2 regions of the Streptomyces sp. NPDC051064 genome follow, and region 1 is predicted to be linked to the other one. Evidence: predicted binding sites of a transcription regulator. Region 1 holds the regulator's gene; the other holds the start of a gene.

Region 1 (11,154 bases):
TTCCACCGATGATGCGTGCCGGATGCACACATCAATGCGGACACGGGCCGTACACACGTGTGTCCCCGGCCGGGGACGAGAGGTCCTCCGGCCGGGGACACAGGTCACCGGCTACCGCCTACAGCGTCTTCACCGCGGTCGCGGTGCCCACGATCAGTCCGTCGCCGGCCCGGTCCACCCGGACCGTGTCGCCGTCCTTGACCTCGCCCGCCAGAATCTCCTTCGCGAGCCGGTCGCCGATCGCGGTCTGGATGAGCCGGCGCAGCGGCCGGGCGCCGTACGCCGGGTCGTTGCCCTCCTCGGCCAGCCAGGCCAGGGCGTCCGGGGTGACGTCGAGCTGGATCCGCCGGTCGGCCAGCCGGCCGGCGAGACGGGCCACCTGGAGCCCCGCGATGTGAGCCAGCTCGTCTCCGGACAGGGCGGAGAAGACGACCAGGTCGTCGAGCCGGTTGAGGAACTCCGGCTTGAACGAGGCCCGTACGACGCCCAGGACCCGCTCCTTCTTCGCCTCGGGCTCGATCAGGGGATCGACCAGGAACTGGCTGCCGAGGTTCGACGTGAGGATCAGGATGGTGTTGCGGAAGTCCACCGTCCGGCCCTGGCCGTCGGTGAGCCGGCCGTCGTCGAGCACCTGGAGCAGGATGTCGAAGACCTCGGGGTGGGCCTTCTCGACCTCGTCCAGCAGCACGACGCTGTACGGGCGGCGGCGGACCGCCTCCGTGAGCTGGCCGCCCTCCTCGTAGCCGACGTAGCCGGGCGGGGCCCCGACGAGACGGGCGACGCTGTGCTTCTCGCCGTACTCGCTCATGTCGATGCGGATCATGGCCCGCTCGTCGTCGAACAGGAAGTCCGCGAGCGCCTTGGCCAGCTCCGTCTTGCCGACCCCGGTCGGGCCGAGGAAGAGGAACGAGCCGGTGGGGCGGTCGGGGTCGGCGATCCCCGCGCGGGTGCGCCGTACGGCGTCCGACACGGAGCGCACGGCCTCGGTCTGGCCGATCAGCCGCCTGCCCAGCTCCGACTCCATCCGCAGCAGCTTCTGGGTCTCGCCCTCCAGGAGGCGTCCGGCCGGGATCCCGGTCCAGGCTCCGACGACGTCGGCGATGTCGTCCGGGCCGACCTCCTCCTTGACCATGGTGTCCTTGTCCTGGGCGGCCTCCTGCTCGGCCTCGTCGGCCTCGGCCAGCTCCCGCTCCAGGCCGGGGATCTCTCCGTACAACAGCTTGGAGGCGGTGTCGAAGTCGCCGTCGCGCTGGGCGCGTTCGGCCTGGCCGCGCAGCTCGTCGAGGCGCTCCTTGAGCTCACCGACGCGGTTCAGGCCCTGCTTCTCCTTCTCCCAGCGGGCGGTGAGGCCGCGCAGCTCCTCCTCCTTGTCGGCGAGGTCGCGGCGGATCTTCTCCAGACGCTGCTTGGAGCCCTCGTCGCTCTCGTTCTTGAGCGCCAGCTCCTCCATGTGCAGACGGTCGACGGACCGCTGGAGCTCGTCGATCTCCAGGGGGGAGGAGTCGATCTCCATGCGGAGCCGGGAGGCCGCCTCGTCGACGAGGTCGATGGCCTTGTCGGGGAGGAACCGGGAGGTGATGTAGCGGTCCGAGAGCGTCGCGGCGGCCACCAGCGAGGAGTCGGCGATCTGGACCTTGTGGTGCGCCTCGTAGCGGCCCTTGAGGCCACGCAGGATGGCGATGGTGTCCTCGACGGACGGCTCGGCGACCATGACCTGCTGGAAGCGGCGCTCCAGGGCGGGGTCCTTCTCGATGCGCTCGCGGTATTCGTCCAGCGTGGTGGCGCCGACCATGCGGAGCTCACCACGGGCGAGCATCGGCTTGAGCATGTTGCCCGCGTCCATCGCGGAGTCGCCGCCGGCGCCCGCGCCGACGACGGTGTGCAGCTCGTCGATGAAGGTGATGATCTGCCCGTCGCTCTCCTTGATCTCGGAGAGGACGGTCTTGAGGCGTTCCTCGAACTCGCCGCGGTACTTGGCGCCCGCGACCATCGCTCCGAGGTCCAGGGAGACGAGCCGCTTGTTCCGCAGGGACTCGGGTACGTCGCCCTTGACGATGCGCTGGGCGAGGCCCTCGACGACCGCCGTCTTGCCGACGCCGGGCTCGCCGATGAGCACCGGGTTGTTCTTCGTACGGCGCGACAGCACCTGCACGACGCGGCGGATCTCCTGGTCGCGGCCGATGACCGGGTCGAGCTTGCCCTCGCGGGCGGCGGCCGTGAAGTCCGTACCGAACTTCTCCAGCGCCTTGTACTGGCCCTCGGGGTCGGGAGTGGTCACCCGGCGCCCTCCCCTGCTCTTCTCGAATGCGTCCAGCAGCTTCTTCGCACTGGCTCCCTGATTGTCGAGGATCTCACCGGCTCGGCCGCCCTTCGCCGCGAGGGCGATCAGCAGGTGCTCGGTGGAGAGATAGTCGTCGCCGAGCTCCTTGGCGCGCTGGTCGGCGTCGGCGATGACGGCGAGCATGTCGCGGCTCGGCTGCGGCGGGGCGACGGTCGAGCCGGTCACGCTGGGCAGCGAGCCCAGGAGCCGCTCGGTTTCCTCGCGTACGGCCACCTGATCGGCCTCGACGGCGGCCAGCAGGTCGGTGATGTTCGCGTTGTCCTCGCCCGCGAGCAGCGCAAGCAGCAGGTGCCCGGGGGTCAGATCGGGATGACCGTCCTTGACGGCCCTGGTGGTGGCCGTGTTCAGGGCGTCCCGGCTCTTGTTGGTCAGCTCGGCGTCCACGGGCGCTGTCTCCTCCTCGTGCTGGTGCTTCACGGAACTATGACTCGAACAACGGGTACAAAGTTGAGTCTATTCCACTCAAGGCCGGTACGGCGCCTTCCCTCCTCGTCCGTATGCCCCCTCTCTAGGCTGACCCCATGCCTGACGTACGCAATCCCGGCCCCGGATACCTCGCCTTCTGGCGGGAACGCCATGTGTGCACCCTGACCACGCTCCGCCCGGACGGCACACCGCATGTGGTGCCCGTGGGGGTGACCTACGACCCGGAGACGCGGCTCGCCCGCGTCATCACCGGCGGGAACACCAGAAAGGCCGCCCACGTCCGGGCGGCGGGCCCTGGGGGCGCGCGGGTCGCGGTCTGCCAGATGGAGGGGCGCCGCTGGGCGACCCTGGAGGGCCGGGCGGTGGTCCGGACGGAGCCCGAGGAGGTCCAGGACGCGGTACGCCGCTACGCGGAACGCTACGAGCGCACCCCGCGGCACAACCCGGAGCGGGTCGTCATCGAGATCGCCGTCGACAGGGCGCTCGGAAACGCCTGAGGGCTGTCCCGTAATCCGTGCGCCCGCCAGGGATGACGGGACAGCTCTTAGAAATGCCGAATTGATTCCGGGCAGCACAACGGCGCCATCGTGTTCAGGTCACGATGGCGCCGCTGTGTGGGGGAAGTGCCGGAACGATATGGAACGACGGGGGAATCGTTCAGGCACTGCGGGGGGTGGCGGAAATGGCTTCTTGCTCGAACAGTTCATGGTCGCGCTGATCGAGATTTACGAAAATCATGCCGTACCTCACGGCACAGCGAACCGGTTGCGGCGCTCCGCGTGGCCGGCGAAGACAGCGATAGGCGCGGATATCGTCATCCGTTTCCATCACGACGACAATCGGCTCTCCGAACAGGGTGACCATCAACGAATCGCCCTGGCGGGTAAGTGCCGTGAGCAGATCGATGAAATGCCACCCTGAGCGATATGCCGTGGCCATCTCCCGCCGGAAGGTGCGGTCGTCCGGTGGAGTGGTCATGCCGCGGTGCCGGTCGGAGCGGTCCAGCCGATGTCGGCCGGGGCGGTCCAGCCGATGTCCCCCTGCCCACGTGCGGGTGCTACCCAGCCGATGTCCCCCTGGCCGCTCGCGGGAGCGACCCACCCGATGTCCTCCGGTGCGGCTGCCTGCACGTTCCAGCCGATGTCGCTCGGCGCAGCAGCCGCCTCGCCGCTCCAGCCGATGTCGCCTGCGCTCGACAGCCCCAAACCCATGGCCGCGACGAACGAGGCGGCAAGCGCCGAGCGAAGCATTCGCTTGTACATAGTCGGCTTCGTCCTCACTTGTGGATTCTTCTCCCCCGCACTGAAGACGATGTCTCACCTGGGCACTCGAACACCACTGCGTCGATGCATCATGTTCCTGCAAGTTCAGGAACCTGGGGGGTGGAGATATGGCCGCAAGTACCACAAAACCGACACATCCTCACGGGATTGCCGAACTATGTGACGACGGAGCACGCCTTTACGCCATAGCGCTGCGCACCGGACGCATCGCCCGCGCCGAAGTGGAGCCGGCGCCCTGCCTGATCGAGTTCGCACTGCTGCACCCCGATCCCGACGCCGCCGACTGGCTCCGGCCCGTCGCACCGTCGGCGGCCCTGGCGCAGCACCTGCATCCCATAGAACGCGAAATCCAGGAACGCCGCAGGCATTCGCTGGCGCTGGCCGAGTGCTTCGAGCCCTTCATGGACATCAGCGCACAGGGCCCGTCCGCCAACCACGCCATCACCGTGCTGGAGGGCGTCAACCGGATCAACGCGTCCCTCGATCTCGCGACCGCGGAGTGCCGTTCCGAAGTCCTCACCGTCCAGCCGGGGGGAGGGAGGCCCGAGGACATCCTCAGCAGGTCGCTGGAGCGCGGTCTGTCCGTCGTGGACCGCGGCATCAGGATCCGCACCCTGTACCAGCACACCGCGCGCCACAGCCAGAGCACGCTGGCCTACGCCGAACGCATGGCCGGCGACCACGTGGAGATCCGCACCCTCGAAGAGCTCATCGAACGTCTGATCGTCTTCGACCGCACCGTCGCCTTCATTCCCGCCCAGGACGACCGCATGGTCGCCCTGGAGCTACGGCACCCCGGCCTGGTCGAGTACCTGGCCAAGGTCTTCGAGCAGCTCTGGACCAGGGCCGCACCGCTTCTGGAGGAGATCAAGTACGAGCCGACCCCCGAGGGGATCAGCGGGGTCCAGCGCTCCATCGCGCAACTCCTTGTCGAAGGCCACGTGGACGACTCCATCGCCCGCCGTCTCGGCATGAACGTCCGCACCTGCCGTGCCCACGTCGCCAAGCTGTCGGCCACCCTGGGAAGCACCAGCCGCGCCCAACTCGGCTACCTGATCGCACGTTCGGGAATCCTGGACCAGGACTCCTGAGCCTGCGAGGCCCACGCCACCCCCGCCCCGGAACCCGGAGGACCTGTCCGCGCCCGAGGAGAGAGCACAGCCACGCCCGTGTCGAGCCGGGCGAGTTCCCCCCTGGCCCGGCCTGCCCACACTCCCCCGCCGGCGCCGCTTCCGCCACCGTCATCTTTCTGCACTGCACGAAGTGAGGGGTCATCAAATGGAGTCTGCTGAGACAAACCCGGCACATTCGCACGGCCCCAGAGAGCTGTGCGCCCCGGCGATCCAGCTGTACGAGGAGGCGCTCCGCGCGGGCGGCGTCTCCCGCGCAGCCCTGGCACCGGCGCCGTGCCTGATCGACATGGCCCTCGTACACCCCGACACGGGCGACGACGCCTGGCTGCGCCCCGTCCCGCCGTCCGCCGCGCTGGCCCACCTGCTGCAGCCCATCGCCCGCGAGATCGACGAGCGGATACAGCTGAGCACCGCGCTGAGCCGGGCGCTCACCCCGCTGGCCTCCGTCGCGGACGAGGACCCCAATCTGGCGATCACCGTGCTCGAGGGGAGACCGCTGATCGTGTCCGCTCTCCAGGAAGCCTCCCTCCGTGCGCGAGAAGAGGTACTCACGGCGCAGCCCGGGGGCAATCGGCTGGAGCACAACATGCGGCAGGGCCTGGACAACGCCCGTGCGGCCATCGCGGGAGGAGCCCGCCTGCGGCACATCTACCAGCATCCGGCGCGCTACAACTCACGGGTCAAGGAGTACGTGGCACAGGTACCGCCCGACTGCCTCCAGATCCGTACCGTGGAGCAGAGCGTCGAACGGCTCATCATCTTCGACCGCAGCATCGCCTACATACCGGCCGGCCCCGAGCACGACGTGGCGCTGGAGATCCGGCACCCCGCCCTCGTCCGCTACCTCGTCCAGGTCTACGAGGTCCTCTGGGCCCAGGCCGTCCCGCTCACCCGGCAGCTCCCCACGACCACCCCTGGGATCCAGGTCACGGCCGTGCAGCAGAGCATCGCCCGGCTCCTCAGCGAGGGCCACGTCGACGACGCGGTGGCCCGCAAGCTGGGCATCAGCGTCCGCACCTGCCGCTCCCACATCGCCAGGCTGATGCAGACCCTGGGCGCCACCAGCCGGACCCATCTCGGGGTCCTCATCGTGCGGTCCGGCATCGTGCGGTCCGGTGCCGTGGACGACGCCACGGCCACGCGGGAAGGGCCCGCCTCCGAGTCGTGAGACTCAGGGGCGGGCCCTTCCCGGCCGGATCAGTTCTTCGGCCTCTTCGGCCGCCAGACCACCAGGGCGCTCGTCTGCTGCACATCCTGGTACGGCACCAGATCACGCCGGTAGGAGGCGTGTACCTGGGCCTCACGCTGCTGCATGGCGACCGCCGCGCCGTCCACCGCCGCCGAGAGCTCGGCGACGCGCTGCTGGAGCGCGGCGACCTGGTTCTCCAGCTCGATGATGCGCTTGATGCCCGCGAGGTTGATGCCCTCGTCCTGTGACAGCTGCTGAACCGTACGCAGCAGTTCGATGTCACGGGCCGAGTAGCGCCGGCCGCGCCCGGCCGTGCGGTCGGGCGAGACCAGGCCGAGGCGGTCGTACTGGCGCAGTGTCTGCGGGTGCAGGCCCGAGAGCTGGGCCGCGATCGAGATCACGTAGACCGGTGATTCGTCGGTCAGCTGGTACGGATTGCGTCGACGGCCGTCCATCTCAAGCTCCCTTCGCAGCCTGGAACAGCTCCGCCCGCGGGTCCTCCCCCGCGGTCGACTTCCGGTAGGCCTCCAGCGCGTCCTGAGCGTCCGCGCCGAGGTCCGTGGGCACGGACACCTCGACGGTGACCAGGAGGTCGCCCCGGGTGCCGTCCTTGCGGACCGCGCCCTTGCCCCGGGCCCGCATCGTACGTCCGTTGGGCGTTCCGGCCGGAAGCTTCAGGGTGACGGGAGGCCCGCCGAGGGTGGGCACCTTCACCTCGCCGCCGAGCGCCGCCTCCGGGAAGGTGACGGGCACGGTGACCGTGAGGTTGTCGCCCTTGCGGCCGAACACCGGGTGGGCGTCGACGTGGACGACGACGTACAGGTCGCCGGCCGGGCCGCCGCGCTCTCCCGGGCTGCCCTTCCCGCGCAGCCGGATCCGCTGGTTGTCCAGGACGCCGGCGGGAATCCTGACCTGCATGGTGCGGGCGGACTTCGCCCGGCCGCTGCCCTTGCAGACCTCGCAGGGGTCCTGGGCGATGAGGCCGCGGCCCTTGCAGTCCACACAGGGATCGGTGAGCGAGAATCCGCCGCCGGTGCCTCGCGACACCTGCCCGGTGCCGACACAGGTCGGACAGACCCTCGGGGTGCCGTTCTTGTCACCGGTGCCCGAACACGCCTTGCAGGGGGCCTGGCTGGACATCCGCAGCGGGACCGTGGCCCCGTCGACCGCCTCGGTGAAGCTGAGCGTCACCTCGGACTCGATGTCCTGGCCACGGCGCGGCTGGACGCGGGTGCCCGCGCCACCGCGGTTGAACAGTCCGCCGAAGACATCGCCCAGTCCGCCACCGCCGAAACCGCCGGCGCCGGCGCCCTGGCCACCGCCCGGGGCGCCCCCGAAGAGGTCGCCCAGGTCGAAGTTGAAGTTGCCGCCCGCACCGCCGGGACCCGCCCGGAAGCCTCCGTTGCCGAAGAGGGCGCGCGCCTCGTCGTACTCCTTGCGCTTCTTGGGGTCGCCGAGGATGTCGTTCGCCTCGGAGATCTCCTTGAAGCGCTCCTCGGCCTTGGCGTCACCCTTGTTGGCGTCCGGGTGGTACTCGCGGGCGAGCTTCCGGTACGCCTTCTTGACCTCGGCGTCGGTGGCGTCCTTGGGGACGCCGAGAACCTTGTAGTAGTCCTTCTCGACGAAGTCCTTCGTGCTCATCGACGTCCCTCCTTCCGGACGATCGGCCGTGCGGCCGGCCCTGTGGCCGACCGCACGCCCCGTCGGTGTTCACCGCTGTGGTCGGACGGAATGTCAGACCTCTTCGGTGCCACCGCTCTCCTCGTCGTCTGCCTTCTCTTCCTTCGCCGCCGCGGGCGTGGCGCCCGGCTGCGGCTCGGCCACGGCCACCCGCGCGGGGCGGATGGTGCGCTCCCCGATGCGGTACCCAGGCTGCAGGATCGCCACGCAGGTCGTCTCGGTGACGTCCGGCGCGTACGAGTGCATCAGGGCCTCGTGGATCGTCGGGTCGAAGGGCTCGCCCTCCTTGCCGAACTGCTGGAGGCCGATCTTCGCGACGACCGTCTCCACCGACTCGGCCACGGCCTTGAAGCCGCCGACGAGCTCGCCGTGCTCCCGCGCCCGGCCGATGTCGTCGAGCACGGGCAGGAGGTCGGTCAGGAGACCCGCCGCAGCGACCTCCTTGACCGTGACCCGGTCGCGCTCGACCCGACGACGGTAGTTCTGGTACTCGGCCTGGAGCCGCTGGAGGTCGCCCGTGCGCTCGTTGAGCGCCGTACGGACCTGGTCCAGCTGGGCCGTCAGGGCCACTGTCTGCTGTACGTCCCCGGCCGGGGCCGCCGCCTCCTCCTCGGAGGGGGTGGCGGCCTTCGGCTCGGCGTCGTCGGCATCGGCGCCGGAGGGGACGTCAGGCTTCTCGTCGAAGCCCGGAGTCTCCTCGGTCACGCCGCACCGCCCTTCGTGTCCTTCTCGTCGTCCACGATCTCGGCGTCGACGACGTCGTCGTCAGCGGCCTTGGCCTGGTCGTCGCCCGGCGCCTCGGCACCCGGCGTCGCACCCTCGGACTGGGTGTTGGCGTACATCGCCTGGCCCAGCTTCTGGGAGACGGCCGCGACCTTCTCGGTGGCGGTGCGGATCTCGGCGGTGTCCTCGCCCTTGAGCTTCTCCTTCAGCTCGGTGAGCGCGGTCTCCACCTCCGTCTTCACATCGCCGGGGACCTTGTCCTCGTTGTCCTTGAGGAACTTCTCCGTCTGGTAGACGAGCTGCTCGCCCTGGTTGCGCGACTCGGCGGCCTCGCGACGGCGGTGGTCCTCGTCGGCGTACTGCTCGGCCTCTTCGCGCATCCGGTTGACCTCGTCCTTCGGCAGCGAGGAGCCACCGGTGACGGTCATCTTCTGCTCCTTTCCGGTGCCGAGGTCCTTGGCAGCGACGTGCATGATGCCGTTGGCGTCGATGTCGAAAGCGACCTCGATCTGCGGCACACCACGCGGGGCCGGCGGCAGACCGGTGAGCTCGAACATCCCGAGCTTCTTGTTGTACGCCGCGATCTCGCGCTCGCCCTGGTAGACCTGGATCTGCACGGACGGCTGGTTGTCCTCGGCCGTCGTGAAGATCTCGGAACGCTTGGTCGGGATCGTGGTGTTGCGCTCGATGAGCTTCGTCATGATCCCTCCCTTGGTCTCGATGCCGAGGGACAGCGGGGTCACGTCGAGGAGCAGGACGTCCTTGACCTCGCCCTTGAGGACACCGGCCTGGAGCGAGGCGCCGATGGCGACGACCTCGTCCGGGTTCACACCCTTGTTGGCGTCCTGGCCGCCCGTGAGCTCCTTGACGAGCTCGGCGACGGCCGGCATACGGGTCGAGCCACCGACGAGAACGACGTGGTCGATCTCGGAGAGCTGGATGCCCGCGTCCTTGATGACGTTGTGGAACGGGTTCTTGCAGCGGTCCAGGAGGTCCGCGGTCAGCTGCTGGAACTGCGAGCGCGTGAGCTTCTCGTCCAGGTGCAGCGGGCCCTCGGCGGACGCCGTGATGTAGGGCAGGTTGATCGTGGTCTCGGTCGAGGACGAGAGCTCGATCTTCGCCTTCTCCGCGGCCTCGCGGAGACGCTGGAGAGCCATCTTGTCCTTGGACAGGTCCACGCCGTGCCCGTTGGCGAACTGCTTCACCAGGTAGTCGACGACCCGCTGGTCCCAGTCGTCACCGCCGAGGTGGTTGTCACCGTTGGTGGCCTTCACCTCGACGACGCCGTCGCCGATCTCCAGGAGGGACACGTCGAAGGTGCCGCCACCGAGGTCGAAGACGAGGATCGTCTGGTCGTCCTTGTCGAGCCCGTACGCCAGGGCGGCGGCGGTCGGCTCGTTGACGATACGCAGGACGTTCAGGCCCGCGATCTCGCCGGCCTCCTTGGTCGCCTGGCGCTCCGAGTCGTTGAAGTACGCCGGGACGGTGATCACCGCGTCGGTGACCTTCTCGCCCAGGTACGACTCGGCGTCGCGCTTCAGCTTCTGCAGGATGAAGGCGCTCATCTGCTGCGGGTTGAAGTTCTTGCCGTCGAGCTCGATCTTCCAGTCAGTGCCCATGTGGCGCTTGACCGAACGGATCGTCCTGTCGACGTTGGTGACCGCCTGGCGCTTGGCCACCTCGCCGACAAGCACCTCGCCGTTCTTCGCGAAGGCGACGACGGACGGCGTGGTCCTGGCGCCTTCGGCGTTGGTGATGACGGTGGGCTCGCCGCCTTCGAGAACGCTGACGACGGAGTTAGTCGTGCCCAGGTCGATGCCGACCGCACGTGCCATTTCAATTCCTCCAACTGACTACTTGAGTGGATCTGACTCAAGGATGCATGACAGCCACCCCGGAGTCAAAGGACCTGAGCCACTTACACTCAACTTATGTGCTCGGGCCCGCCCTGAGCAGGTATTTTCCGCGTTCGGGTGGTGAAAGAAGCCCGCCGCCGTCGCCTCGATCCGCGACACCGCGATGCGCGGCACGCCACACACACCCCACCCACCATCGCACCGTGGGATCGTTCTGTCACAAAATGCATCGAGACGGTCATACCGTCCCGTCATCGACTCCGGGCAGGTGCCATGCGGAACGCGAAGCAGACTGCGGAACGAAGGAGACGGCACCCTGCCCCGTCTGCGGCCAGGGTGCCCCGGCCCGCCACCGGCCCCTTCCCCGGGATCGCCGTCGCAACCGTGACGGCCCGGCGCGCCACCGGGGCCCTGACGTCCAGGGCCGCCAGGCGGATCACCGGCTCCCTGTCGGCCATGACGGCCAAACGGTCCCTGGACCTGACACTCGGCTCGGCGCTGCTGCTCCTGACGGCTCCCGCAC
Region 2 (11,154 bases), on a different contig from region 1:
GGCTTCCGCCGCCCGGTCGGCTACACCTGGCTCGCCGACGGCACCCCGGCCGCCGAGGAGGAAGCCATGCGGACGTCCGCCGCCCGGCTGGGCCTCGACCCCGTCCTGGACGTCCAGGCGCTGGAGGCACTCACCCGCGAGGACCCGGGGACCGACGCCGACGCCCGGCTGCGCGGACTGCTCGCCGTACTCACCCGGGCCGGAGTCGGCCTGCCGCCCGGTCTCACACCCGGCGAGCCCGCCGACCGGCTGCGTTCGGTGGCCGGAATCCACCCGGAGGCGGAACAGATCGAATGGGCCGGCTGGCGCGACGCCGTGCGCGTGGAACTCGACGCCGTCGAGAGCGGCAGCCTCGGTCCCTGGGTGCTCGGCCCGAGGGCACGCGCCGTGGCGGCGGGACAGGTCGCCGCCGGCCTGCCGCTGACCCTCTGGGGCGCCCGGCGGCGCAGAGGCGGCTGGATCGCCGCGGGCCTCGTCCTTCTCGTACAGGGCCTTCTGGGGCTCGCGTACAACCGCTTCAGGGACGCGGGCGGTGTGAGCCCCGGACGGTGACCACTCGACTACTCGTCCTCGTCTTCGTCGTCCAGGCGGGCCAGCCAGGTGGCGAGGCGCTCGACGGGGACCTCGAAGTCGGGGTTGAGGTCGACGAACGTGCGGAGCTGCTCGGCGAGCCACTCGAAGGTGACCTCCTCCTCGCCGCGCCGCTTCTCCAGTTCCTCGATGCCACGGTCCGTGAAGTACATACGACCAGAATAACGAGGCCGGAAAGCCCGAGGGCCCGGCCCCGCGAGATGCTCGCGGGGCCGGGCCCTTCGATGGCGTACAGCCGCTGATCAGGCCTCGAAGACCTCGGCGACCAGCTGTGCCTGCTCGGCCTGGTGGCGCTTGGCCGAGCCGACCGCCGGGGACGAGCCGTGCGGACGCGAGATGCGGCGCAGGCGCTCACCGTGCGGGACGTCGGCGCCGACGGCCAGGTCCAGGTGGTCGATCAGGTTGAGCGCGATGAACGGCCACGCACCCTGGTTCGCCGGCTCCTCCTGGGCCCAGAGGTACTTCTCGGCGTTCGGGTACTTGGCGATCTCGGCCTGGATCTCCGCACCCGGCAGCGGGTACAGGCGCTCCAGACGGATGATCGCCGTCTCCGTGTCACCGCGCTTCTCGCGCTCGGCGTCCAGGTCGTAGTAGAGCTTGCCGGAGACGAAGACGACCTTGCGGACCGCTTCGGCCTTGACCGACTCGTCACCGATGACCGGACGGAAGCCGCCGGTGGTGAACTCCTCCACCTTCGAGGCGGCCGCCTTGAGGCGCAGCATCGACTTCGGGGTGAAGACGATCAGCGGCTTGTGGTGCGGGTTGTGCACCTGCCACCGCAGGAGGTGGAAGTAGTTCGAGGGGAGGGTCGGCATCGCGACCGTCATGTTGTCCTGCGCGCACATCTGCAGGAAACGCTCCGGGCGTGCGGACGAGTGGTCCGGGCCCTGGCCCTCGTAGCCGTGCGGGAGCAGCAGGGTGACGCCGGACGTCTGGCCCCACTTCTGCTCGGCCGAGGAGATGAACTCGTCCACGACGGTCTGCGCGCCGTTGACGAAGTCACCGAACTGGGCCTCCCAGATGACCAGGGACTCCGGACGGGCCAGCGAGTAGCCGTACTCGAAGCCCATCGCCGCGTACTCGCTGAGCAGCGAGTCGTAGACGTTGTAACGGGCCTGGTCGTCGGAGAGGTAGAGCAGCGGGGTGTAGTCCTCGCCGGTCTTCTGGTCGACGAGGACGGCGTGGCGCTGGCCGAACGTGCCACGGCGGGTGTCCTGGCCGGCGAGCCGGACCGGGGTGCCCTCCATGAGCAGCGAGCCGATGGCCAGGGTCTCGCCCATGCCCCAGTCGATCGTGCCGTTCTCCACGGAGGCGGCGCGGCGCTGCATCTGCGGCAGGAGGCGCGGGTGCACGGTGATCCCGTCGGGGATGTTCACCTGCGACTCGGCGACCAGCTTCACGACCTCCGAGGACACCGCGGTGTTCACGGAGACCGGGAACTCCGCCTGCGCGTCCGGGACATGCGGCTGGGACGGCGCCGAGGTGGCCTCGCGGACCTCCGCGAACACCTTCTCCAGCTGGCCCTGGAAGTCCTGGAGAGCCTGCTCGGCCTCTTCCAGCGTGATGTCGCCGCGACCGATGAGGGACTCGGTGTAGAGCTTGCGCACCGAGCGCTTCTTGTCGATCAGGGTGTACATCTGCGGGTTGGTGAACTCCGGGTTGTCGCCCTCGTTGTGACCGCGGCGGCGGTAGCAGATGAGGTCGATGACGACGTCCTTGTTGAACGTCTGCCGGTACTCGAAGGCGAGGCGCGCGACACGCACCACGGCCTCCGGGTCGTCGCCGTTGACGTGGATGATCGGTGCCTCGATCATGCGCGCCACGTCCGTGGCGTACATCGAGGAGCGCGAGGACTCCGGGGCGGCGGTGAAGCCGACCTGGTTGTTGATCACCACGTGCACGGTGCCGCCGGTGCGGTAACCGCGCAGCTGCGACATGTTGAGCGTCTCGGCGACGACGCCCTGGCCCGCGAAGGCCGCGTCGCCGTGGAGCGCGACGGGCAGGACCGTGAAGTCCGTGCCGCCCTTGTTGATGATGTCCTGCTTGGCGCGGGCGATGCCCTCGAGGACCGGGTCGACGGCCTCCAGGTGCGAGGGGTTGGCGGCCAGCGAGACCTTGATCTGCTCGCCGTCCAGACCGGTGAAGGTGCCCTCGGCGCCGAGGTGGTACTTGACGTCACCGGAGCCGTGCATCGACCGCGGGTCGAGGTTGCCCTCGAACTCCCGGAAGATCTGCGCGTACGACTTGCCGACGATGTTCGCCAGGACGTTCAGCCGGCCGCGGTGGGCCATGCCGATGACGACCTCGTCGAGGCGGGCCTCGGCGGCGGAGTCGATGACCGCGTCGAGCAGCGGGATGACGGACTCGCCGCCCTCCAGCGAGAACCGCTTCTGGCCGACGTACTTGGTCTGCAGGAACGTCTCGAACGCCTCGGCGGCGTTGAGGCGGCGCAGGATACGCAGCTGCTCCTCGCGCTCCGGAGCCGGGCGCGGACGCTCCACCCGGTCCTGGAGCCACTTCCGCTCCTTCGGCTCCTGGATGTGCATGAACTCGATGCCGGTGGTGCGGCAGTACGACTCACGCAGGACGCCGAGGATGTCGCGGAGCTTCATCATCGTCTTGCCGGCGAAACCGCCGACCGCGAAGTCCCGCTCCAGGTCCCACAGGGTGAGGCCGTGCTCGGTGATGTCCAGGTCGGGGTGCTTGCGCTGGCGGTACTCCAGCGGGTCGGTGTCGGCCATCACGTGACCGCGGACCCGGTAGGAGTGGATCAGCTCGAAGACCCGCGCGGCCTTGGTGACGTCGTCGTCGTGCGAGGCGTCGATGTCCTTGAGCCAGCGGACCGGCTCGTAGGGGATGCGCAGCGCCTTGAAGATCTCGTCGTAGAAGTCGTTCTCGCCGAGCAGCAGCTGGGCCAGGACGCGGAGGAACTCGCCGGACGCGGCGCCCTGGATGACCCGGTGGTCGTACGTCGAGGTCAGGGTCATGACCTTCGAGATGCCCAGCTTGTTCAGGGTGTCCTGCGAGGTGCCCTGGAACTCCGCCGGGTAGTCCATCGCGCCGACGCCCATGATGAGGCCCTGTCCGGGCATCAGGCGGGGCACCGAGTGGACGGTGCCGATGCCGCCGGGATTCGTCAGCGAGGCGGTGACCCCGGAGAAGTCGTCCATGCCGAGCTTGCCGACACGGGCCCTGCGGACGATGTCCTCGTAGGCCTGCCAGAACTCGAAGAAGTTGAGCGTCTCGGCCTTCTTGATGGCCGCGACGACCAGCTGGCGGTCGCCGTTCGGCTTCACCAGGTCGATGGCCAGGCCGAGGTTGACGTGCTCGGGCTTGACCAGGGTCGGCTTGCCGTCCTTCACCGCGAAGGAGTAGTTCATCGACGGCATGGCCTTGAGGGCCTGCACCATCGCGTACCCGATGAGGTGCGTGAAGGAGATCTTCCCGCCGCGGGCGCGCTTCAGGTGGTTGTTGATGACGATGCGGTTGTCGAAGAGCAGCTTCACCGGCACGGCGCGGACCGACGTGGCCGTCGGCAGCTCCAGGGAGGCGTTCATGTTCTTCGCGACGGCGGCCGACGGGCCGCGCAGCGTCACGTACTCCGGGCCGGCGGGGGCCTCGGCCGGGGCATCCGTCTTCGCGGGTGCCGGAGCCGCCTTCGCGGGCGCTGCATTCGCGGGAGCGGCGGGAGCGGCCGGTGCCTTCGCCGGGGCCGACGGAGCGGCGGCCGCGGGCTTCGCCGGCGCCGCGGGGGGCGCGGCCGGAGCTGGCGTCGCGGCCTGTGCCGGAGCGGTGTTGTTCACGGTGTTCGCGGCCGGGGCCGGGGTCACCGCTCCCGCAGGTGCGGGGACAGGCTTGTCCGCCGTGCCGGTCGTACCCGGCTTGTAGTCGGCGAAGAAGTCCCACCAGGCGCGGTCGACCGAATTCGGGTCCTGGAGGTACTGCTGGTAGATCTCGTCGACGAGCCACTCATTGGGGCCGAAAGCGGCTGCCGGGTTGGACCCGGAGCCTGCTTCTTGATCGGTCGAGATGCTCGAGTTACTGGGGGACTGAGACGACACGGCGGCAACCGCCCTCTTCCGCTTCACAAGGTGATGGACAGCGGAAATCAAGGCTACGCCTCCCGAGCCGTTACGTGCAGGCCGGGCCGGTCTTCGTCGTGCACATCACATCGGAAGGCGGGTTTCGGCGCACGAAATGGCGGGAAACAAGCAGGGTTCCGCTGCCCTTCGGGCACGCGAGGCCTGAGCTCAGGCCCCCTGGACCGTATCTCTTTCCCGGACGGTAGGGAGAACGGGGCCCTCCGCTTCGAACGCGGGGTCAACCGTGCGTCTGAGCGTTCCCCGGAAGGGTGACCTGGATTCGGCAGCCACGGGCGGATTCGGCCACGCCGATGCGCCCGCCGTGCAGATCCACCGCCCAGCGGGCGATCGCGAGCCCGAGCCCCGTACCGCCGTCGGAGCCCGGCCCGTGCGGGGAGGGTGCCTGGCCGCGGTTGAAGCGCTCGAAGACCCGGTGGCGCTCCGCCTCCGGGATGCCGGGGCCTTCGTCGACGACCTCCAGCTCCAGCGACTCGGGGTACTCCCCGCGCCGCGCCAGCACCGTGACCCGCCCGTGCGGCGGGCTGTGCTTGACGGCGTTGTCGATGAGGTTGGCGACCACCTGGTGCAGGCGTTCCGCGTCGGCGTACGCCGTCAGCTCGGGCGGCGACACGTCGAGGTGCAGATGGACGTCCGTACGGGAGTGGTTGCCCGAGCCGGAGGAGAGCCGACGCTGCGAGGCGGCGAGATTGGCTTCCTTCAGCACGCCCGACAGATACGGCCAGACCTCGAAGCGGCGCGCCTTGATCGCCACCACGCCGTTGTCCAGCCGGGAGAGGTCCAGCAGGGTCTCCACCAGTCTGCCCAGGCGTTCGGTCTGTTTCAGCGCCGTACGCATCGTCTCGGGATCGGCGGCGGACACCCCGTCCACCACGTTCTCCAGGACGGCTCTGAGCGCCGCGATCGGTGTGCGCAGCTCATGGGAGACGTTCGCCACCAGCTCCTTGCGGTGCCGGTCCTCCGCCTCCAGATCGTCCGTCATGCGGTTGATCGTCTGCGCCAGGTCGCCGAGCTCGTCACGCCGTCCGGCGCCGCTCACCCGTCTCGTGTAGTCGCCGTGCGAGATCGACCGGGCGACGGCGCGCATCTCGTCCAGTGGCGCGGTCAGGCCGTGCGCCACGAACTGGGTGATCAGCAGGGTCGCGATCACCGAGAAGACCGTGATGAACCGGAATTCGGTTCTGGTCCGCAGGGCGACGATCAGCAGTCCGGTCGTGATGAACACGGAGACCACGACGAGCGTGCCCAGCTTGGCCTTGATCGAGAAGGGCCGCAGTCCCGAGCCGGGCGGCGTCATGGCGCTGGTGTCTCCAGGGCGTAGCCGACGCCGTGCACGGTACGGATCCGCTCGGCGCCGATCTTCCGGCGCAGAGCCTTGATGTGACTGTCGACCGTACGGGTCCCGGAGGCGTCCGCCCAGTCCCAGACCTCGGCCAGCAGCTGCTCCCGGGACAGCACCGCGCGCGGTGTGTTGGCCAGGCAGACCAGCAGGTCGAACTCGGTCGGGGTGAGGTGGACGTCGTCGGCGCGCACCCTGACGCGGCGCTGCGCGTGGTCGATCTCCAGCTCGCCGAGGCGCAGGATGCCGCTGCGAGGCGTCACCGCGGCCAGCGCGGCCCGCTCGACCCGGCGCAGCAGGACGTGGACCCGCGCCGCCAGCTCCCGCATCGAGAACGGCTTGGTCATGTAGTCGTCGGCGCCGACCCCGAGCCCGACCAGCATGTCGGTCTCGTCGTCGCGTGCGGTGAGCATCAGCACCGGCACGGGGCGCTGAGCCTGCACACGACGGCAGACCTCCAGGCCGTCGAAGCCGGGAAGCATGATGTCGAGCACCATCAGGTCGGGCTGCCACGCCTCGGCCGCGTCCACGGCCGCGGGCCCGTCCAGTGCGGTCTGCACCAGGAAGCCCTCGGCCCGCAGCCGGGCGGAAATGGCGTCGACGATTGTTGCGTCGTCCTCTACCACCAGCACCCGGCGCTGAGCCCCGGGGGTGGCCGCGACGCCGTTGTGGGTGGTGTGTGTCTGTTCCATCGCCCCGCCCCTGCCCGTTCTCGCGGAGGCCATTCCCCCGGAGGCACGGTTATCGCTTGTGGATTTCGTCGGTGATCCCTTGTGCCGGTCAGCAGCGTAAAGGCACAGGGCGCCTCTCGGCTACGCAGGGTGTTGTCCGTCGTGAAGGTGTTACCCACGGGAAGGAGGCAGACCGGCCGACTTGTGCCGCCCTATCCATGGGGCGGCGGGGTTGTGAATACCGGGTGGGGGTTCAGCCGTCCCTGAGTGCGAGATGGACCACGTCCGGCACACCTCGGGCAACGGCTACTTCTTCGGTCCTTACCGCGCGGAATCCGGCATTCCGCAGCGCTTCGCCGAACTCGGCGGAGGGCTGCGCGGACCAGACGGCGAGGACTCCACCGGGCGTCAGACGTGCGCGGCAGGCCGCGAGACCGGCGGGTGAATAGAGGTTTCCGTTGTCCTGGGTGACGGTCCAGTCGGGGCCGTTGTCGATGTCCAGGCACAGTGCGTCGTAACGCTCCGTGGTCGTACGGAGATGGGCCAAGAGGTCCGTGCGGAGGATCTCGGTGCGCGGATCGGAGAGCGCCGCCCCGGAGATCAGGCCGAGCGGTCCGTCGAGGTGCCAGTCCACGATGGCCTGCTCCCGCTCGACGACCGCGATCCGGCCCCAGCGCGGCTCGGCGGAGGCCCGCACCAGCGAGAAGCCGACCCCGAGTCCGCCGATCAGCACCGAGGGGCCCGGCCGGGCGGCGGGCAGTGCGGCGAGCGCCGCGTCGATCAGCAGCCGCTCGGAACGCCCGTCGGAGGTGTCCATCAGGAAGCATCCGTTGGCGATGATCTCGAAGTTGTCGCCGTGCTCGCGCAGGACGACCTCGCCGAACGGCCCTTCGCGCCGGTCGAGGACGACGGGGCGGTGGGTGTCTGGGGCGTGCATGGTGCGGTCTCCGGTCTCCGGTCGGCGGCGGTTGGTTCTCCGGGCGTCCATCTTTCCTCGTCGCGGGCCCCCTGGACCAGCGGATTCGCCCGGCCTCACCCCCGTGGCCCCGGTGCTTTCGTCCCGTGGGCCGCGGTGTACTCGGTGGCCAGCCAGGGGCCCAGATCCTCGATGAGCATCGCCAGTACGGCCGGATCGGGCGAGGGGGTGCGTGCCGTGACGGCGGCCGCGTGGACCTGCGCGGCGCGTTCCGGGGCGTCCGGGCGGAAGCGCGCGAACAGCCCGGCGGACCGCCGCAGGTCGCTCGTCCAGCCGCCCCAGACCGGCATGACCAGCGTGAACGCGGACCGGACGAGATGCCGGGCGACGCGCCGGCTCAGCCTGAGGCGCGCCTCGTCGGTGGCGGCTTCGGCGGCCCGGGCGCGCCACCGGGGGAGCACGAGCGCCAGGTCGCCGTTGGTCTCACGGGCGAGCAGCGAGGTCGGCCGGTAGCGCGGCAGGAACGAGGCCAGATCCTCGCCCAGCAGCGGAGTGCAGAGGCAGGCGACGAAGAAGCCGACGTCATGGCGCTCCGCTTCGCTGAGCACGGAGCGGACGGGCGAGAGGAGCAGGCCGCCCCCCTCGATCACGGCGAAGTCGGCGTCCAGGGCGGCGGCGGTCTCCTCGGCCGCCGCCCGGTCCGCGTCGGTGGGCTCGTCGTGCAGGACCACCTGGAGATCCAGGTCGGACACCCCGGGAATGGCCGTGCCCCTCGGGATGCTGCCGTAGAGGTAGGCGCTGTGCAGCCGGGAGGGGCCGAAGGCGTCGGGGACGCGTACGCGGACCGCCTCGACCACCGGGGCGAACGGTGCGGCCACGAGGTCGACGGACCCCTCGCGACGGATCGTCCCGTCCGTCGCGAGCCCCTTGTCCTCTCCGTGCATGCCCGGATCCTCGCAGGTGAGGGACGAGGGGTGACGGTGATCGCTGAGAGCGAACAGTGCCCCGGGAACATTCGCAGGCTCACAAGCATTGAGCCCACATAGCTCAACTTGCCTGCCGAAGGGGAGATCATGACTGCTGAGTCGAATGCGTCGAAGGCGTTCACGCCGATCGACCTGCCCGTGCTGCCTCTCGACGACGAGGTCGTGCTGCCCGGAATGGTGGTGCCGCTCGACCTGTCGGACGCGGAGGTGCGCGCCGCGGTGGAGGCCGCGCAGGCGGTCGCGCGGCCCGGAGGCGGCAAGCCCGAGGTGCTGCTCGTGCCGCGCATCGACGGGAATTACACCGGGACCGGCGTCCTGGGCACGGTCGAGCAGGTCGGCCGGCTCTCGGACGGTGACCCGGGCGCCCTCATCAGGGCGCGTGACCGTGTGCGGATCGGAGCCGGGACCAGTGGCCCCGGGAGCGCGCTGTGGGTGGAGGGCGCCAGGATCGAGGTATCCGTGCCCGACCCCTTGCCCGGTTCCGCCGCCGAGCTCGCCAAGGAGTACAAGGCGCTCGCCACCAGCTGGCTGAAGAAGCGTGGCGCCTGGCAGGTCGTCGACCGGGTCCAGCAGATCGAGGACATCTCCGCGCTCGCCGACAACTCCGGGTACTCGCCCTTCCTGACCACCGCTCAGAAGGTCCAGCTGCTGGAGACCGTGGACGCGGTCGCCCGTCTGAAGCTGGCCATCCAGTGGCTCGGCGAGCACCTCGCCGAGCAGGATGTCGCGGAGTCCATCGCGAAGGACGTCCAGGAGGGCGTCGACAAGCAGCAGCGCGAATTCCTGCTGCGGCGCCAGCTCGACGCCGTACGCAAGGAGCTCTCCGAGCTCAACGGCGACCCGGAGGACGAGTCCGACGACTACCGGGCCCGTGTCGAGACCGCCGACCTGCCCGAGCACGTCCGCGAGGCCGCGCTCAAGGAGGTCGAGAAGCTGGAGCGCGCCTCCGACCAGAGCCCCGAGGGCTCCTGGATCCGGACCTGGCTGGACACCGTCCTCGAACTCCCCTGGACCGAGCGGACCGAGGACGCCTACGACATCAAGGGTGCCCAGGAGATCCTGGACGCCGAGCACGCAGGACTCCAGGACGTGAAGGAACGCATCACCGAGTACCTCGCGGTACGCAAGCGGCGTGCCGGACGCGGACTGGGTGTGGTCGGCGGCCGGCGCGGCGGTGCCGTGCTGGCTCTGGTCGGCCCGCCCGGCGTCGGAAAGACGTCGCTCGGCGAGAGCGTCGCGCACGCCATGGGCCGCAAGTTCGTCCGGGTCGCGCTCGGCGGTGTCCGCGACGAGGCCGAGATCCGGGGCCACCGGCGTACGTACGTCGGCGCGCTTCCCGGCCGCATCGTGCGGGCGATCAAGGAGGCCGGCTCGATGAACCCGGTCGTCCTGCTCGACGAGATCGACAAGGTCGGTTCGGACTTCCGGGGCGACCCGGCGGCCGCCCTGCTCGAAGTGCTCGACCCGGCGCAGAACCACACCTTCCGCGACCACTACCTGGAGGTCGAACTCGACCTCAGCGACGTCGTGTTCCTGGCCACGGCCAACGTCCTCGACGCCATTCCGGAGGCCCTGCTCGACCGCATGGAGCTGGTCACGCTGGACGGGTACACCGAGGACGAGAAGGTCGTCATCGCACGGGACCACCTGCTCCCGCGCCAGCTGGAGCGGGCCGGCCTGGAGAAGGACGAGGTCGGGCTCGACGAGTCCGCGCTGCGCAAGCTGGCCGGCGAGTACACCCGGGAGGCCGGGGTGCGCAATCTGGAGCGGGCCGTCGCGCGGCTGCTGCGCAAGGTCGCGGCCCAGCACGAACTGGGCGAGCGGGAGCTCCCGTTCACGGTGGCCGAGGAGGACCTGCGAGGTCTGATCGGCCGGCCGCACCACGTACCCGAGTCCGCCCAGGACCCCGCCGAGCGCCGCACGGCGGTGCCGGGTGTGGCCACCGGGCTCGCAGTGACCGGAGCGGGCGGCGATGTGCTGTTCGTCGAGGCGTCGCTGGCCGACCCGGAGACCGGGGCGTCCGGACTGACCCTGACCGGTCAGCTCGGCGACGTGATGAAGGAGTCCGCGCAGATCGCCCTCAGCTTCCTGCGGTCGCACGGCGCGGAGCTGGAGCTGCCGGTCGCCGACCTCAAGGACCGGGGTGTGCACATCCACTTCCCGGCGGGCGCGGTCCCCAAGGACGGCCCGAGCGCCGGTATCACCCTGACGACGGCGCTGGCCTCGCTGCTCTCCGGACGGCTCGTCCGTACGGATGTGGCGATGACCGGTGAGGTGTCCCTGACCGGCCGGGTGCTGCCGATCGGCGGCCTCAAACAGAAGCTGCTGGCGGCACACCGCGCGGGCATCACCACCGTGGTGATCCCCCAGCGCAACGAGGCCGACCTGGACGACGTCCCGGCCGAGGTGCTGGAGAAGCTGGACGTCCACCCGGTCACCGACGTCCGCCAGGTGCTGGAGATCGCGCTCGCCCCGGCCTCGGCCAGGGTGCGGGAGAGGATCCCGGCTGCCGCGTAGGCGTCATGCTGTGACGGGCGTGGCATCACGCCGA

Evidence for each region. Region 1 encodes HspR, which represses chaperone genes until heat shock. Its sites were predicted from a motif close to TTGAGNNNNNNNNNCTCAA; they were not measured.
Region 2: the regulator HspR is predicted to act here: its motif matches at 8,650-8,668, upstream of lon (endopeptidase La).

Annotation. Positions count from the first base shown of each region.
Region 1 covers NZ_JBITFK010000004.1:205,551-216,704, forward strand. Annotated here, with positions in the region: gene clpB (ATP-dependent chaperone ClpB) at 119-2,725, opposite strand; gene ACIBCU_RS15870 (TIGR03618 family F420-dependent PPOX class oxidoreductase) at 2,863-3,264, shown strand; gene ACIBCU_RS15875 ((2Fe-2S)-binding protein) at 3,425-3,745, opposite strand; gene ACIBCU_RS15880 (hypothetical protein) at 3,742-4,029, opposite strand; gene ACIBCU_RS15885 (helix-turn-helix transcriptional regulator) at 4,158-5,141, shown strand; gene ACIBCU_RS15890 (helix-turn-helix transcriptional regulator) at 5,329-6,351, shown strand; gene ACIBCU_RS15895 (heat shock protein transcriptional repressor HspR) at 6,381-6,827, opposite strand; gene dnaJ (molecular chaperone DnaJ) at 6,829-8,013, opposite strand; gene grpE (nucleotide exchange factor GrpE) at 8,107-8,757, opposite strand; gene dnaK (molecular chaperone DnaK) at 8,754-10,610, opposite strand; gene ACIBCU_RS15915 (sugar transferase) at 10,905-11,154, shown strand, end outside.
Region 2 covers NZ_JBITFK010000002.1:829,578-840,731, forward strand. Annotated here, with positions in the region: gene ACIBCU_RS10735 (hypothetical protein) at 1-552, shown strand, start outside; gene ACIBCU_RS10740 (DUF6104 family protein) at 561-743, opposite strand; gene ACIBCU_RS10745 (multifunctional oxoglutarate decarboxylase/oxoglutarate dehydrogenase thiamine pyrophosphate-binding subunit/dihydrolipoyllysine-residue succinyltransferase subunit) at 834-4,652, opposite strand; gene ACIBCU_RS10750 (ATP-binding protein) at 4,912-5,988, opposite strand; gene ACIBCU_RS10755 (response regulator transcription factor) at 5,985-6,722, opposite strand; gene ACIBCU_RS10760 (spermidine synthase) at 6,955-7,638, opposite strand; gene ACIBCU_RS10765 (nucleotidyltransferase domain-containing protein) at 7,734-8,561, opposite strand; gene lon (endopeptidase La) at 8,691-11,120, shown strand.